2 regions of the Shewanella sp. ZOR0012 genome follow, and region 2 is predicted to be linked to the other one. Evidence: predicted binding sites of a transcription regulator. Region 2 holds the regulator's gene; the other holds the start of a gene.
What was found. The regulator ArgR, encoded in region 2, controls arginine synthesis, uptake and breakdown. The targets are predictions, from matches to a motif close to ANTGAATANNTATTCANT.

Region 1 (8,119 bases), 3.1 Mb from region 2:
CAATTACTGGCAGAGTCACTAAGGTACGCAGTACGAACACGACAAATAGCTCAACAAAATTCACTGGGATCTTACTGCCAATCAGCAGTGCGCCCACTTCGCTCATGTAAATCAGCTGGGTTACGGATAACGCGGCAATCACAAAGCGGGTCATATCCGATTCGATAGAGCTGGCTAAAATCGACGGAATAAACATATCGGCAAAGCCAACAACGATGGTTTTAGAGGCTTCGGTGGCTTCAGGGATATGCAGCAGTTCCAGTAACGGAATAAACGGCATACCTAAGTAATTGAAGATGGACGTATGCTCGGCGATGATCAGCGCCGTGGTACCAATGGCCATTACTACAGGGAGAATGCCAAATATCATATCGATAACGTTTTTAATACCTTCATTTAAGACGGCTTTGATACCACCAGCACTGGCCGCTTTCTCGAGCGCTTTATCAAAGCCCCAAGAGAGTGCGCCGTGTCCTGCGGGGATCATCTCATCATCAGGTTGACGTGGCGTATCGTCGATATAGTTATCTTTTTTCCACGACAGTGGCGGCAGCTTAGGCACAATCACGGCGGCCGCAAAACCCGCTAAACACACGGTCAGGTAGAAGGGCACAAACATATGCTCTAACTTTACCTGTGAGATCACTACTAAGCTGAAGGTAATTGACACCGCCGAGAAGGTGGTACCGATAACCGCGGCTTCCCTTTGGGTGTAAAAACGCGCTTCGTATTGCTTGCTGGTCAGCAGGATCCCAACGCTACCATCACCTAACCAAGAGGCCATACAGTCGATGGCGCTGCGACCTGGCAGGTTAAACACGGGGCGCATCACTTTGGTCAGCAGGGTGCCAAATAGCTCTAATAGACCGAAGTTTAATAGCAGTGGCAGCAACATACCGGCGAAGATAAACACCGAGAAGAGTACCGGTAACAAATCGTTCAGTACTAAGGCGCCAGTGCTTGAAGAGTTAATCGCTTCGGGGCCAATGCCAAAGTAGGTCAGCACGATAAAGACAGCGCCAACGACACGGGTGGTAAGCCACAGCGGGCTGATATTGAGTAAACCATTGAGGAAGTGATTGTTCAGCACAAACTTAGGTTTGAGTAACTTTGTCAGCACAGAGGCAAAGGCCATGGCGACAACAATCACAGTCACGATTAAGGTTAATACATCGCTTAACACGCTTTGCAGTGCTTTAGAGATGATTGCGATGGGAATAGTTATCGCATCGTTATAGCTGATAGGGGTCATAAACAGCAGCAGACCGATCAGCGAAGGGACGATAAAGGTGAGTATCGTCTTAATGTTGCGGTTTTTATGTTCAGTAGCCAATGGTGTACACCTTAAAGTACGAGTCGCACAAATAAACTTGAATAAATGCTCTCTCAAAACCGCATTCTTTGCTGGGGTGAGGTGCATTTTAATTCAACTCAAAATCGAGAAGGGGGAAGATTACTCGCTTAGCGCCGCTATGTAAAACGATTCGGAAATTTGTTTGAGATAAGCAGCAAAATAGCATAGTTATTTGGGCGATTTCTAATGGATGATTTTTGATGTTGCCTACTTTTTTAGTTGTTTAAATTTAATTTAATCATGGCGTTACGTCATGCTGTTGCGGGTTGTTTATCGGGTTGTTTTATTCTTGAGGATGTTCACTTCTTGGCGATGTTTTGTTGAAAACTTTCCCAGTGGATCTTCACTAAATACGCTTTTAGATGATTTTTTACCCATTAATGGTAAAAGGGCTTCAAACGTCGCGGACCCAATGTGAGCGGGATAACAGTAGCTGTAACGGTGAGGTTGTCTTCTGTAACAAAATAGAGTGAGCTGAATTGTTTGTGAGTATTTATTCAGTTTTGACTGCAGATTTGCATATGTTTTATTGAATAATGACTTAGCACGGGATTTTCATATGATGACTAAAAAATCGTTAATAGTGATGAAATAAAATTTTACGCTAAAGAGGATTCGTGCCGCTTTAATTCTTTTTAATTCCATGTAAGTTAGTACTACTTTGGTTTGGCTAAATTATCCATGACTGTTATAAAAATGAATATGGCAACAAGGGGCTCGGCACTTGCCACTAAGTTTGGTTTTCTTGGTATTTTTGGATTGATGCTGGGGATCTGTGTGGCGGTATTCGGATTTGATTATTCTGAAACACGCTCCTTCAATTTTTTAAATCATACACTGAGTGAATTGGGAACCTATGGCCATTCTAGCTTTGCCGTGGTGCTCAATGGCGGTTTATTTTTTGGCAGTTTAAGCGTTGTTTTTTATTGTCTTTCCTCCCTACAGACTGTAAGCGGGTTTTGGGGATATCCTTTCTTTTGCGCTCTAGCACTGACGTTTTTAGCCTTAGCCTGTGTTGGGCTATTTCCAGTCAATGTGTATCACTTGCATATCCTCGCACTTAAATGGTTTTTCTACTTTGGCAGCTTAAGTGCAATTTGTTATCTACTATGGGTGGGATTCGGCTCGCAGCACCGTCAGCGCTTGACGATATTATTAGCGCTGTTGGTATTGCTCAGTATGATGACTTTTCTCTATGTGCCGCTGTTAGCATTGGGCTTAACGGAAGGAGACAGACCTTTCTATCAAGAAATGGTACTGCAATTGCCAAGGCCCGATTTATGGTGGCCTGCATTGCTGGAATGGATTGGGCTTGGGAGTCTATTAAGTTGGACGGTGGCGCTGCTATTAACGCCACCATCATGTATCCCCACATTGACCCAGCAGCAAACGCTTGAGTGAAGTAGGCTATGTCTTTTATCTGACCAAGGATTTTAGCCCTGCTTCGCCAAACCAGTAGCCATTACAGTGCTCATCGCTAAGAGGAAACTGAGCGTCCGTTGCCTTGCTAGTTAACGCCTCGACCAGCGCATCGGCTTTAGTGATACAGGCTACGCTGCTGGGCGAAACCCGAAACACATCTACGCCAACCTTTATCATTTCATTGATTTTGCTGCGTAAATCGACACAGCTGGCCGACTGGGTTTGAATGCCATTTAACCTCAGTAAAGGTTGCGCCTCTTGCGTCTGCGCTAGTAAACCCTTGCTGTATTGGCGGCAAACGGTTTCGCAGCTGTCCTTCGACAAATGTCGATGCCTAGCGGTAAAGCAACGCGCCGAGTGGGCGAGCGGCAAGTAGCCATGGCCGAGCACTTCAACTTCGAATGCGGGCCTGTGCGCGACCACTTGGCTCAGCCAAGCCTTTGACAGTTCTACTGGCATCACAAAGCGCTGCATACCAAAGCGCTGCAAAATATCTAGACTAGCGCGATTATAGTTGTTGATGCTGGCGCCGCAGACAAAGGGCAGCTTGTGCTCATTGGCGAGATACACGGCCGCCATGTCGTTGGCCTCGATGCTAAATTCGCCATTATCGACTTGACGTTTAAGCTCTGTGTATTCCGAGGGCGCTTCGATAAGGGCGAGCGTTGACAGCACCACCTCTTTACCCGCAGATTTCAGCATTTTGGCCAGTTCGAGATAGTCACCAAATTTGAGTTCGCGTCGACGGCTACAGACGGCTTCACCCAAATAAACTAACGGGATCTGACTATTGGCCACCTGCTGGTAAAAGTCGATGACCTGTTGTTTTTCCCAGCAATAGAGCAGTGGGCCGAGGGAAATTTTCATAATCGTTTCTTCTTCGTGGTTATCGCTAGGGCTACTGCCAGTCACGCTCGTAGGCGCCTAAGGTGGTAATTTGGCCTTCGGAGACTTTAGCAAGGGCTTGCTCCCAATGGGCCTGAGTCTGGAATTTATCTGGCTGATGAAGATAGGTATCAATCGCTTGGCGCCAAACCTTAGTCACCTGTTCTACATAGGCAGGGCTGCGCTGACGCCCTTCAATCTTGAGTGACACTATGCCCGCCTTGGCAAGCTCAGGCAGCAAGCTAAGGGTATTTAAGCTGGTGGGAGACTCGAGCAGATATTGCGGTTTATCATCGTCTTGGGTGAGATAACGGCCTTTACAGACCACGGGGTAGCCCATTTGTTCATCGAGCCCTGATTTATCAATTAAGACCTCGTTGAGGCGGGTCAATCTGTCTTTGCCCTGTTCCTGCCAGCGCACGTGTTTCGCTGGCGAGCAAGAGCCACCAGTGTTTGGTGATTGACCGGTAACATAGGAGGATAAGTGGCAGCGGCCTTCGGCCATAATGCACAGACTGCCAAAGGCAAAGACCTCTAAATCGACAGGGCTGACCTTGGCGAGGTCGCGTACTTGTTTCATCGACAGCACTCTGGGTAATACCACCCGCGCGATATTAAAAGCCTCTTTATAAAAACTCAGTGCGCCCAAGTTGGTGGCGCTGGCCTGTACCGATAAATGCAGCGGAATATGCGGATATTGCCTGTGGGCATAGTCGAGCAGCGACAGATCGGCAACGATTAAGGCATCAACGCCAATACTGGCCGCCAAGTCGATAGCTTGATACCAACGGTGCTCCTCATTCGGCTTAGGAAAGGTATTTAAGGTGAGGAAGATTTTCTTGCCCCGCTGATGGGTGAGCTCGGCGGCTTCCTGTAATTTTGCAGGGGTGAAGTTTAAGCCCGCGAATGAACGTGCATTGGTATCATCCTTTAACCCAAGGTAGACAGCATCGGCTCCGGCCTGCAGCGCCGACTTTAGCGAGGCCAGGTTTCCTGCTGGACACAACAACTCCATAATGGTGCTCCCGATAAAATAACAGGGGCAGAGTGTAGGGAAGATTGAATGGCGGTGAATTGATTTAAAACAGGTTTAAGATCATAAAATCTCGGTAAACTGGGAGATATAGTGTTTTTTATCCTTAGGTAACTGCTTATGTCCGCTGTTTTTTCAGCTAATCTTGCTAAACAATTGTTAGAACTCACCCCAAAACTGATCCGTTTGCCACTCTCTAAAGTGCCCTTTAGCCTCAAGGCTAAGGTGCTAAGCCAACTACTAACACAGCTGCTGGCGTCGCAGGCTGAAGATGGCGAGTTAGATTTTTTGGCAGGTAAGTGGGTTGCGATTCGAGTTGAAGATCTAAATCTGCATTTTGAAGTGAGTTTCGATGGCCGTTGGCAGGTGCGTGAACTGACCGATGCCCAAGTGACGTTTAGTGCCAAGTCTGCGGAATTATTGTTGGTTGCGGCGGCGAAAGAAGACCCAGATACGCTGTTTTTCCAGCGTAAACTGAGCATTGAAGGCGATACCGAGTTAGGGCTTGAGGTGAAAAACCTGCTGCTGAGTATCGAGTTTGCTAGCTTACCTGCGCCGATCCGCTTAAGCGTTGAAAAGCTGGCCGATGCCATTGTGCGTTTGCAGCTTGAGGCAAAACCGACGGTGATTTTAGCTAAATCCCCAAGCTTAAGCTGATGCGAACGTGGTTGTAATCAACCGATAAACAAAAGCCCCGCTTAGATTGCGGGGCTTTTTGTTAAGTTTGAACGGCTGACGCTCACTCAAATTTTTTGCGTGAGTATGGCAAATTTGACCAACAGCTCATCGTGGGACTCGACGCGGTTAGGGTCTGGGTCAATACAATCAATCGGACAGACGGAGACGCAGGTCGGCTTATCGTAGTGGCCTACGCATTCGGTGCAGCGGTCTGGGTCGATTTCATAGATTTCTTCCCCCATGGTGATGGCCTGATTTGGGCATTCAGGCTCACACATGTCGCAATTGATGCAGCTGTCGTCGATCAGTAATGCCATGCCTTAGCCTGCTTCGTGTGGGTTACGGGTATCCTGACCTTGAGGCAGGTTACGCAGTAAAATGCCGTGGTTCAGATCAACCTCTTTCGGCACGGGCAAGTAAACGGTATGGCCCGAACCTAATCCCGCTTCAACCGCTTCGGCTTTGCGGTTTTCGAGTTGTTCGATGGTGAGGCTGATATTGCCCTGCGGCGTCATTAATTCAACGCTATCGCCGACGGAGAATTTGTTCTTCACTTCGATTTCGGCAAGGCCAGCCAGATTGCGTTTACCGGTTAATTCACCCACAAATTGTTGGGTATCGCTGACCGAGTAGCCATAGTCGTAGTTTTGGTATTCATCATGGACATGGCGACGTAAGAAACCTTCGGTGTAGCCGCGGTGCGCTAAGCCTTCTAGTTGATTCATCAAGCTGCGATCGAAGCTCTTGCCTGAGGCAGCATCGTCGATGGCCTGACGGTATAGCTGTGCGGTACGGGCCACATAGTAGAAAGACTTAGTACGGCCTTCGATCTTCAGCGAGTCGATGCCCATTTTGGCCAAACGCTCAACGTGTTGGATTGCGCGTAAGTCCTTAGAGTTCATGATATAAGTGCCATGCTCATCTTCAAACGCTGGCATATATTCACCGGGGCGATTGGCTTCTTGCAGCAGGAATATTTGGTCGGTCGCAGGACCCGCGCCTAAGGTTGGCGTCTCGATTTGCACCGCATTAGCTTGTGGCGACAGAGCAATGATATCCCCCGAGTCGGTTTGCTGCGCTTCATGCACATCGTATTTCCAACGGCAGGCGTTAGTGCAAGTGCCTTGGTTTGGATCGCGCTTATTGATGTAACCCGACAGCAAACAACGGCCAGAGTAGGCCATACACAGGGCGCCGTGTACAAAAACTTCTAACTCTATGTCGGGGCAGCGTTGGCGGATTTCTTCGATTTCATCTAAGGATAATTCACGGGATAAAATCACCCGTTTAATGCCTTGGGTTTGCCAGAATTTGACCGACGCCCAGTTAATGGCATTCGCTTGCACCGATAAATGCACCACCTGCTCAGGGAAAGCCTCACGCACCATCATGATAAGGCCAGGATCTGACATGATCAGCGCATCGGGCTTCATCGCCACTACTGGCTCCATATCTTTGATATAGGTTTTGAGCTTGGCGTTGTGGGGAGCAATGTTACTCACCACATAAAGCTTTTTACCCAGCGCATGGGCTTCTTCGATACCCGTTGCGAGGTTTTCCATCTTAAAGTCGTTATTACGTACCCTTAGGCTGTATCTCGGCTGACCGGCATATACGGCATCTGCACCATAGGCAAAGGCGTAACGCATGTTTTTCAGCGTCCCAGCGGGAGATAACAACTCTGGTTTAAACATAATGACTCTCGAATTGGTTGGTAGATGGAGGCGCAATGCGCGGGGGCGGCATTTTACACAATCAAAGTAGGCTTATGCAAATTGCTACGTCTAAGATTAGGTATAGTTCGCGTTTTACGAATATACCTACCATTCTTGCTCTGACGATCGTGCTAGACCATGAATCCATTTGTGTGTTTCCATTGATTTTCACCTTTAACTTAATCTGAGATATCAAAACGTAAAATGTTTTGTCGTGAGACTAAATTGATAACAGCGTCATACAAATAATTAACGTCTGATGCTTTTTTCTGCCCATCAAATGATCGTCAACTGATATACTCCAACTATTACCGCTTTATGTTTGCAGATTGATGGGAGCGAAGATGTCTACTGAACATCTACTGTTAGTCGGATTACTTAAAAAATTAAAAGATGATGCCTTAGTATTGCCAACCTTGCCTGAAGTCGCCATGCGGGTGCAAGAAGTGGTGAGCCGCTCAGATGCAAGTCTTAAGCAAGTGGCTGAGGTGATCGGTCAAGATGCGGCCATTTCGGCGCGTATTATTAAAGTGGCCAACAGTGCCTTGTATAGTCGTGGGATTCCCGCCGAGAGTATTAATAGCGCAGTCTCCCGCATTGGCTTAATCCAAATTAAGAGTATTGCGACATCAGTGGCGATGGAGCAGCTATTTATTTCCACCAATGAAATGGTGTGGGAAGTGATGGATGAGGTTTGGCGTACTTCTATCGATGTGACGGCCGCGGCTTGTGCCATATTGCAGATGTACAATAAGCGTCGTCCTAGCCAGTTAAATTTAGACACTTTAACCCTTGCAGGTTTAGTCCATAATATCGGTGCTTTGCCTGTGCTCACCGAGGCGGAGGCCCATCCTGAGTTATTTACCAGTATTGAGCAATTGCGTTCTTTAGTACGTAAAATGCAAGGCCCTTTAGGTCGTGCCGTGTTAAAAAGTTGGGATTTTGCCCCTGAGGTGATGGAAGTAGTTGAGCGATGGGCTGATTTGCCCTATTTACCCGACCATGTTACCTACTTAGATTTTATCCGTGCCG
Region 2 (8,119 bases):
AGGGACGGTTAACGGCTCGGCTTGAGCCAAGTAACTGGGCGCGGCGCACAGCACAGCATCTATGCTCATCAATTTACGGGCAATTAAATTCTCATCGGGCTGCTCGGTATAGCGCAGTGCCACGTCCACCCGCTCATCCACTAATTGAGCAAAACTGTCCGACATTAACAGCTGAATATTGACCTTAGGATGCAATTTTATAAAGCGATCGACCACATCAAACAGACTGTGCTGCCCAAGTCCGACAGGCGTGGCAATACGAATACTGCCGACTAATTCAGTGTTATGACTATGGGCGCGGCTTTCCATTGCGGCGACTTCGCTCAGCACCCGCTGACAATATTGCAGGGCTTCTTCACCCTGTAAGGTCAGGCTAACGCTGCGGGTGGTGCGGTGTAGCAGGCGTAAACTGAGCCACTGCTCAATTTCTTGAATATGGCGAGAAACCTGTAAACGACTGAGGTCGAGGTGTTCTGCGGCCTTAGTAAAGCTGCCACAGTTGGCCACTTCGATAAAGCTACGCATGGCGGCGATTTTATCCATATATAATTACACCCATTAGTATCTCAATCTGAAACAATCCTGCTCATTTATCGATATTTATCACGCTAAGTATCGCAAGTAAACTGGTCTCAATTTAAATCAGCAGTGAGACTTATCAAATGAAAATTGCAGTATTAGGTGCATCAGGTTGGATTGGCGGAACCATTTTAAATGAAGCCTTAAGCCGTGGTCATGACGTCGTTGCCTTAGTGCGTGACCCAAGCAAGCTTGGTGAAACGGCGGCAGAAGTGCGTAGTGTTGACCTGACTCAGCCATTAACCGCTGAAACCTTTGCAGGCGTGGATGTGTTAATTGCTTCAGTGGGCGGCCGCGCCGAGCAGAATCACGGCTTAGTGGCGAAAACCGTTAATAATCTATTAGCCGTATTGCCACAGGCTAAAGTGCCACGTTTATTGTGGGTCGGTGGGGCTGGTAGTCTAGAAGTGGCACCGGGAGTAACCTTGGTTTCAAGCCCAGATTTCCCGCCCGCTTATAAGGATGAAGCTCTGGCTCAAGGTGAAGCATTAAAGGCATTTCGCGCCGCCAACACCACTGTTAACTGGACTTTTGTCAGCCCAGCGGCAGAGATCTACCCTGGTGCAAGCGAAGGCTCTTACCGTTTAGGTGGCGATAGCTTCTTTACCGATGCAAATGGCCGTAGCCGGATTTCGGTGAGTGATTACGCCAAAGCCATGCTCGATGAAGCAGAAAAAGCGGCGCATCCCAATCAAAGGATCAGTGTGGCTTACTAAGGCTGAGGAGTTTCGGCTAAATACTGTAACGTAAGCGGGACACAAGCCCTGAAATTAGGGTAATCCTGGACTGAAAAGCGTACAGTGGAAATAGAACAGGTCAGCAAGCTGACCTGTTTTTTTATTCTGCGTAGTTGAATAAAGATTTGATGGTTTCCAAGGTATCGGCGATATCTTGAATGCTAGATGGACAAATAAAGATCGTATCGTCACCCGCAATGGTTCCCAAAATCCCTTCAGGTTTACCGATGGAGTCTAACAAACGAGCAATTAATTGTGCGGCGCCTGGGCTAGTGCGGACAACAATCATCGCTTGGTTATGGTCAACATCGAGTACTAAATTCTTTAACGGGCTGCCCGCAGTGGGCACGCCTAATTCGGCAGGTAAGCAATAAACCATCTCTTGCTTAGCGTTGCGAGTGCGCACTGCACCGAACTTGCTGAGCATACGAGACACTTTAGATTGGTTTATATTAGTAAAGCCTTCTGCTTGCAAGGCGGTGACGATTTCACTCTGGGAGCCAAAGCGCTCCTCTTTTAAAATCGCCTTAAAAATTCTAACAAGGTCATCCTGATTCTTGGTCGTTTGCATAGTCTTATTCTTTATTCAAAAAAACAGGCTTATTCTGAATAGTTTTGGTTAAACTGTCAACAAATAACCATAATGACTGAATAAAAATGCAATTAACTCAATTTATGCTAATTCATTTATAAATGTATTTGTTGAACTAGAGTAAATATTCAACATTGCAACGCGCTGTTTTAGTAAATCTTTGAATCAACGACTAAGGGATAATTGAAATTAGCGTGACATTCCAGTAATGTGACGCCAACGCAAATTAGATCCATGTCACACATATCCGAGAAATAACGGAGATAACTATGAAAGTTGCTGTACTTGGTGCTGCTGGTGGTATCGGCCAGGCTCTTGCCCTACTGTTAAAAACTCAATTACCTGCGGGTTCTCAACTGTCTCTATACGATATCGCACCGGTAACTCCGGGTGTTGCGGTTGACTTGAGCCATATCCCAACTGCGGTTGAAATCAAAGGTTTTGCTGGTGAAGATCCAACGCCTGCCCTCGTGGGTGCTGACGTTGTGCTTATCTCTGCTGGTGTTGCACGTAAGCCTGGTATGGATCGTTCAGATCTGTTCAATATCAACGCAGGTATCGTTCGCAACCTGATCGAGAAAGTGGCTGTTACTTGCCCTAAAGCGCTCGTGGGTATTATCACTAACCCAGTAAACACTACAGTTGCTATTGCTGCTGAAGTGCTGAAAAAAGCAGGTGTTTACGATAAGAACCGTTTATTCGGCGTGACCACTCTGGACGTTATCCGTTCTGAGACTTTCATCGCTGAATTAAAAGGCTTAAACGTTGCTGACGTTAAAATCAACGTGATCGGCGGCCACAGTGGCGTGACTATTCTGCCATTACTGTCTCAAGTTGAAGGCGTGACTTTCTCTGATGAAGAAGTCGCTTCTTTAACTAAACGTATCCAAAACGCGGGTACTGAAGTGGTTGAAGCTAAAGCCGGTGGCGGCAGCGCGACGCTGTCTATGGGTCAAGCGGCATGCCGTTTCGGTATGTCTCTGGTTCGTGGTCTGCAAGGCGAAGCTAACATCGTTGAATGTGCTTACGTTGACGGCGGCAGCGAGCACGCTGAATTCTTCGCTCAACCAGTATTGTTAGGCAAAAACGGTATCGAAAAAGTACTGCCTTACGGTGAAGTGAGCGCATTCGAAGCTAACGCCCGTGATTCTATGTTAGATACGCTGAAAGGCGATATCAAACTAGGCGTTGATTTCGTTAAGTAATTCTTCTGAATTATGAGAAAACGGAGCCGAATGGCTCCGTTTTTTTATGCTTTAAACTTTGTTCTCTAAACAGGGGTTCTTAATCTTGAGTCTCGCTATTTAGGCAGTTGGCATTGGCTGTCACAGCGAGCTTTACCCGTCAGTAGATAGGAAATACGGTATCTGTGCTTGGCGAATCTCAGGTAGCACCAATCCGCAATAGGTTTGATAAGCGGTAAGCGTAGCACTTGTACCCAAGGGCGAGTGCCTGTGAGCGCCCATGCTTTGCAAGTGACATCGAGCCCGAGCAGCACTTGGCCGGAGGCGGTTTCGCCATGGAGAATGGTATTGGCGTAGTCTTTATCGATATAGCTGAATCTTGAGCTGAAATTGTCAGCATTAAGATCCACCAGTTCAATTCTGTCATCGGGATCGCGCGCTTTGAGTTGACGCATTTCGGCGCTACATAATGGGCAATTGCCATCGAAAAAAATCCGCAGTTCCATTAGGTCTACCTCTTACTGTGTGTCCCTGAGTATACGCAGTTGTCAGGCATTTAGATCGACATGTTTTCGGTTTTAATTGTTATACACTCTTGGCTAGAGGCATTAAGCTATTGCGATGAGTGACGTGATTGTGTGATTACGTGATTGTGCGATTAACAATCTGCCAAATGCGTTTGCTTTTAATCAGTGCTTGGCAAATAACAGGATGGATATGACAGCTCCCATTATTATCACTGGCGTGGGTAAACGTATTGGTTACGCCCTCGCGAAACACTTGCTCGCCCAAGGGCACAAGGTGATTGGCACCTATCGCAGCCATTATCCCAGCATCGATGAGTTGCAGTCTTTGGGCGCGACCTTAATCCAATGCGACTTTTACGATAATGCGCAGCTCCAAACCCTGATTGAGCAATTGAGCCAATACCCCAAAATCCGCGCCATTATCCATAATGCCTCTGACTGGCTGCCAGACAACAGCCCAAGCCTTGCCCCCCATGAGGTGATGCAGCGCATGATGCAGGTGCATGTGAGCGTACCCTATCAAATGAACTTGGCGTTAGCCCCGCAGCTACAAGCGGGAGCCGAGGGCGAGATTGGCGCCAGCGATATTATCCATTTCACTGACTATGTGGCCGAAAAGGGCAGTGCCAAGCACATGGCTTATGCGGCCAGTAAAGCAGCGCTAGATAATTTAACCTTATCTTTTGCGGCTAAATTAGCGCCCGAGGTCAAAGTGAATGCGATTGCTCCGGCGATGATCCTTTTTAATCCAAGTGATGATGAAGCCTATCGGCAAAAGACCTTAGCCAAGGCCATTTTGCCCAAAGAAGCTGGAAATCAAGAGATTATCGCCTTGGTGGATTATCTATTGGCGAGCCGCTATGTCACTGGGCGTAGCCACAATGTCGATGGTGGGCGGCATTTAAGGTAAAAAAGAATCTAGATTTTAGGTTCTAGGTCCTAGGTCCTAGGTCCTAGAATCTAGTTATCTAGCACCTAGCACCTTCTTTATTCAAAACTCCCATACTCGACTTGGGGTGATGATAGCGGGCAAGGGCACATCCCAATGTTCGCATGGCAGGCTCGGTACTTGTTGGCAATCATGGGCATACCCCATGGGCAGTGGTTTGCCTTTGCTGTGCCAATTAGCTAGCGTTCTGTCGTAATAGCCGCCGCCCATGCCCATACGATTACCTTGGATATCAAAGGCAACGAGCGGGGTGATCACCACATCGAGTCGCTCAATCGGCATAACGTTACGCACATCTAGCCGTGGCTCTAAAATACCGAATTGATTCGGTAGCATTACCGAGTCGGCGTGGTAATGCAAAAACAATAATTGCCCAGCATTAAAGGGGTGCAGCCGTGGCAGATAGGTTTGAATCCGCTGTTGCCAAAGCGCTTCGATAAGCGGAGCTGTTGCCAGTTCGCCATCGTGGGTGAGGTAAAGCGCGACATGCTGGGCCTTCAGCGCGCTGAGCTTTTCGAGCATTCGCTGACATGCGGCAAGGCTTGCCTCGGTTTGCACCTCTGTCGAAAGCGAGCGGCGGGCTAAACGGATTTGTTTGCGTAATTCGGCTCGGCTGAGAGTTGGGCTTAGATTTAGACTTAGCGACTTGGCGTCAATTTCAGGCTGAGTGCCGTGTGGCCCCTTGACTGTTGGGGCCGAAGAGTTCGATACAGGTGAAGTGATAGACATAAATAAGATGCTCCCCAGAATGCCGCTACCGGTGTAGCCCTTGAACCGTAGGTTCAAGGCGGGTAAATGATTACCTCCTAAGGCTTCTCGGTACGAGCCGAGCATGCTCAATGTCAGTAAAGCATTCACCCTGAGATCAAAATTATCGGCACAGGGACATTACCAGTTAGCCTGCATCCCAGGGAGCAAAAACGGTATTGAATCGCTAATCGTTTGGCTTAAAAAAGTATAGGCCAGTTAGCCATTCACTGTGCAACTCTTCTCAGATAGATGGTGCTTGGCACCGAGTGCACAGTCTAAAACTATTTGGTTGAACGCTCAACTAAGGCGTTTTCCAAGGTTGACTGCAACAGGCTGATGCGGTCATCCATTTGTTTCATATAATGCTTATTCTTTTGCTTTTCTTGGTACAACTCGTGGCCAATATTCAGCGCCGCCATAATGGCAATTTCTTCGCGGCTTAAGCTATTAGTGCGATTTTTTAGGGTGGTGAGTTGCTGCTCAACCCCTTGAGCCACAATGCGTAGGGCATCTTCCTGACCTTTCGGACAGGCGATAGAGTAGGTGCGCCCCAGCAGGGTGATTTCAACTGCACTGTTACTCATTCGAAGATGATCCTTTCGTTGGCATCGATAGGGCGGACTATATAGGGCTGATATTAAAAGTGCAAGGTAAGCCGCTGATGGATTGCACATTCGCCGTTTTGTTTGCTGCTTGTGTGAGCAGTTGCCGGAATTTTTATCTTCAACCCTAAGAATGCCGGATCAGAGTTGGTTCAAGTCTTTAACTCTGCTAGCATTGCTGCTGGAAAATTCTGATTGGAATCTGATATGGCGACCCCTCCTTCGTTACGTATCGAAAGCTTAAAAATAGCCCTCGATGCGGCTGAAATTGGTCAGCATCCCGTGGAAGTTCACGGTGCTCTTGTGGGTTTAATCTGCGGTGGTGTAGATCAAACCGGTGATTTGTGGATTAAACCGTTATTTGACCTGATGAACGATGGTCAGCCTTTGCCCGCACCTTTACATCAATTGGTGTGTGAGTTGTTCCAAGACTCGGTTGCTCGTTTGAGTGACTTTGATTTTGGTTTTATGCCATTGCTTCCCGAAGAGGAAGAATCCCTCAGTCACCGAGTTGAGGCGCTATCGCTTTGGACGCAAAGCTTTTTAACAGGCATTGCGATTATCCAGCCTAAGCTCAATAAAGCCTCCGCTGAAGTGCGTGAAGTGATTAAAGATCTGGCCGATATCGCTCAAGTGGAATTCGATGTGACCGACGATGAAGAGTCGGAAACCGCCTATATTGAATTGTTGGAATTTGTGCGTATCGCTGCGATTTTGTGTTACTCCGAGTTTGGCCCTGAGCCGAGCGATGAAGAGAGTGACGATCCTGCGGTGATCCATTAATTCCTAAAAGAGAAAGGCGGAGCGACTCCGCCTTTTAGTGTTTTTCAAATCTAACATCCTGATGGCGAAACGCTTTTAGCCATGCCATAGCTTGAATGAGAACCCCATGACGGTAGCAGAGCACATGGATAATTCAGTTCAAAACGTCGATATTGCCATTGTCGGTGGCGCCATGGCGGGTGCGACCCTAGCGTTAGCTTTGGCGCGTTTGTCTGGTACTGAAAAACCGTTGTCAATTGCCTTAATCGAGGCGCATCTTCCCGATAACAATCACCCCGGTTTTGACGCCCGTTCTATCGCCATTGCCCATGGTTCCATCTTCGAGTTATCCCGTTTAGGTTTATGGCCAAAATTGGCGCATTTAGGCACGGCAATTAAAGATATCCACGTGTCCGATCGCGGCCATTTTGGCATGACGGAACTCAACGCTAGTCAGTTCCATTTAGATGCGCTTGGGCAAGTCGTCGAGCTTGAAAGGGTCGGCCAAGTGCTGTTTAGCGAGCTTAACAAAACTCAGGTTAAGCGCTATTGTCCTGCCAAACTGTCAGTGTTAATTCCCGATATCGACAGCAACACGCTGGTGCTGGATTCCGGCGAGCGGATTTGCGCCAAGCTGGTGGTCGCCGCCGATGGCTTGCAGTCTAAAGTGCGCAGCAGTTTTAATCTGCCCATTACCCAAGTGGCGTTTGAACAAACCGCGATTATCGCCAATCTACAAACCGATAAGCCTCATCAGCACTGGGCCTATGAACGATTTACCGAGACTGGCCCACTGGCGTTATTGCCGATGGCAGATAGCCAAGGCCAGCCGCGTTTATCCCTCGTCTGGGCACTCGATAATCACCGCGCCCAAGCGATGCTCACCGCGCCTAAAGCTGAGTTTTTAGCTGCGTTGCAGCAAGCCTTTGGTTATCGCGCCGGCCAGTTTATCGATGTCAGCGAGCGCCATGCTTATCCGTTAAATCTGTCCTACATGCCAAGGCCAATTCACCATAGATGTGTGTTTATCGGCAATGCGGCGCAGACGCTACACCCGATTGCGGGGCAGGGATTTAACTTAGGCCTTCGGGATGTGGTGAGCTTGCTTGAAGTGCTCAACACTGCGCGAGAGCAGGGTGAGGATATCGGCGGTGTCGCCGTTACCCATGGCTATTTGCAGGCCCGTGAGGCGGATAGAAACAGCACTATTCGCAATATTGAATTTTTAGTCCGTGGCTTCTCTAACCAATATTGGCCCTTGGCCCTTGGGCGTAATCTGGGATTACGGCTGTTATCTTGGTTCCCGCCACTGAAAACCCCCGTCGCTCAAAAAGCGATGGGCTGGAAATAATCATTACTGGTATCGCAACGCGAAAAGGATGTACCCATGTTAAGTTCACAAGCCTATGACATTGCCATTGTGGGTGGCGGCATGGT

Region 1: a site for ArgR is predicted at 1,414-1,431, ahead of L976_RS04245 (YjiH family protein). Genes of this name have one in related genera too.

What each region holds. Positions count from the first base shown of each region.
Region 1 covers NZ_JTLE01000094.1:551,333-559,451, forward strand. The annotation lists gene L976_RS04245 (YjiH family protein) at 1-1,333, opposite strand, end outside; gene L976_RS04250 (DUF998 domain-containing protein) at 2,036-2,755, shown strand; gene L976_RS04255 (U32 family peptidase) at 2,771-3,643, opposite strand; gene ubiU (ubiquinone anaerobic biosynthesis protein UbiU) at 3,675-4,676, opposite strand; gene ubiT (ubiquinone anaerobic biosynthesis accessory factor UbiT) at 4,815-5,351, shown strand; gene L976_RS22225 (YfhL family 4Fe-4S dicluster ferredoxin) at 5,438-5,689, opposite strand; gene trhP (prephenate-dependent tRNA uridine(34) hydroxylase TrhP) at 5,693-7,066, opposite strand; gene L976_RS04280 (HDOD domain-containing protein) at 7,432-8,119, shown strand, end outside.
Region 2 covers NZ_JTLE01000094.1:3,619,384-3,627,502, reverse strand. The annotation lists gene L976_RS17530 (LysR family transcriptional regulator) at 1-543, opposite strand, end outside; gene L976_RS17525 (NAD(P)-dependent oxidoreductase) at 663-1,295, shown strand; gene argR (transcriptional regulator ArgR) at 1,417-1,887, opposite strand; gene mdh (malate dehydrogenase) at 2,178-3,113, shown strand; gene L976_RS17510 (thiol-disulfide oxidoreductase DCC family protein) at 3,209-3,598, opposite strand; gene folM (dihydromonapterin reductase) at 3,810-4,529, shown strand; gene L976_RS17500 (5-formyltetrahydrofolate cyclo-ligase) at 4,611-5,297, opposite strand; RNA gene ssrS (6S RNA) at 5,305-5,485, opposite strand; gene L976_RS17495 (cell division protein ZapA) at 5,600-5,902, opposite strand; gene L976_RS17490 (UPF0149 family protein) at 6,128-6,703, shown strand; gene ubiH (2-octaprenyl-6-methoxyphenyl hydroxylase) at 6,810-8,033, shown strand; gene L976_RS17480 (FAD-dependent monooxygenase) at 8,070-8,119, shown strand, end outside.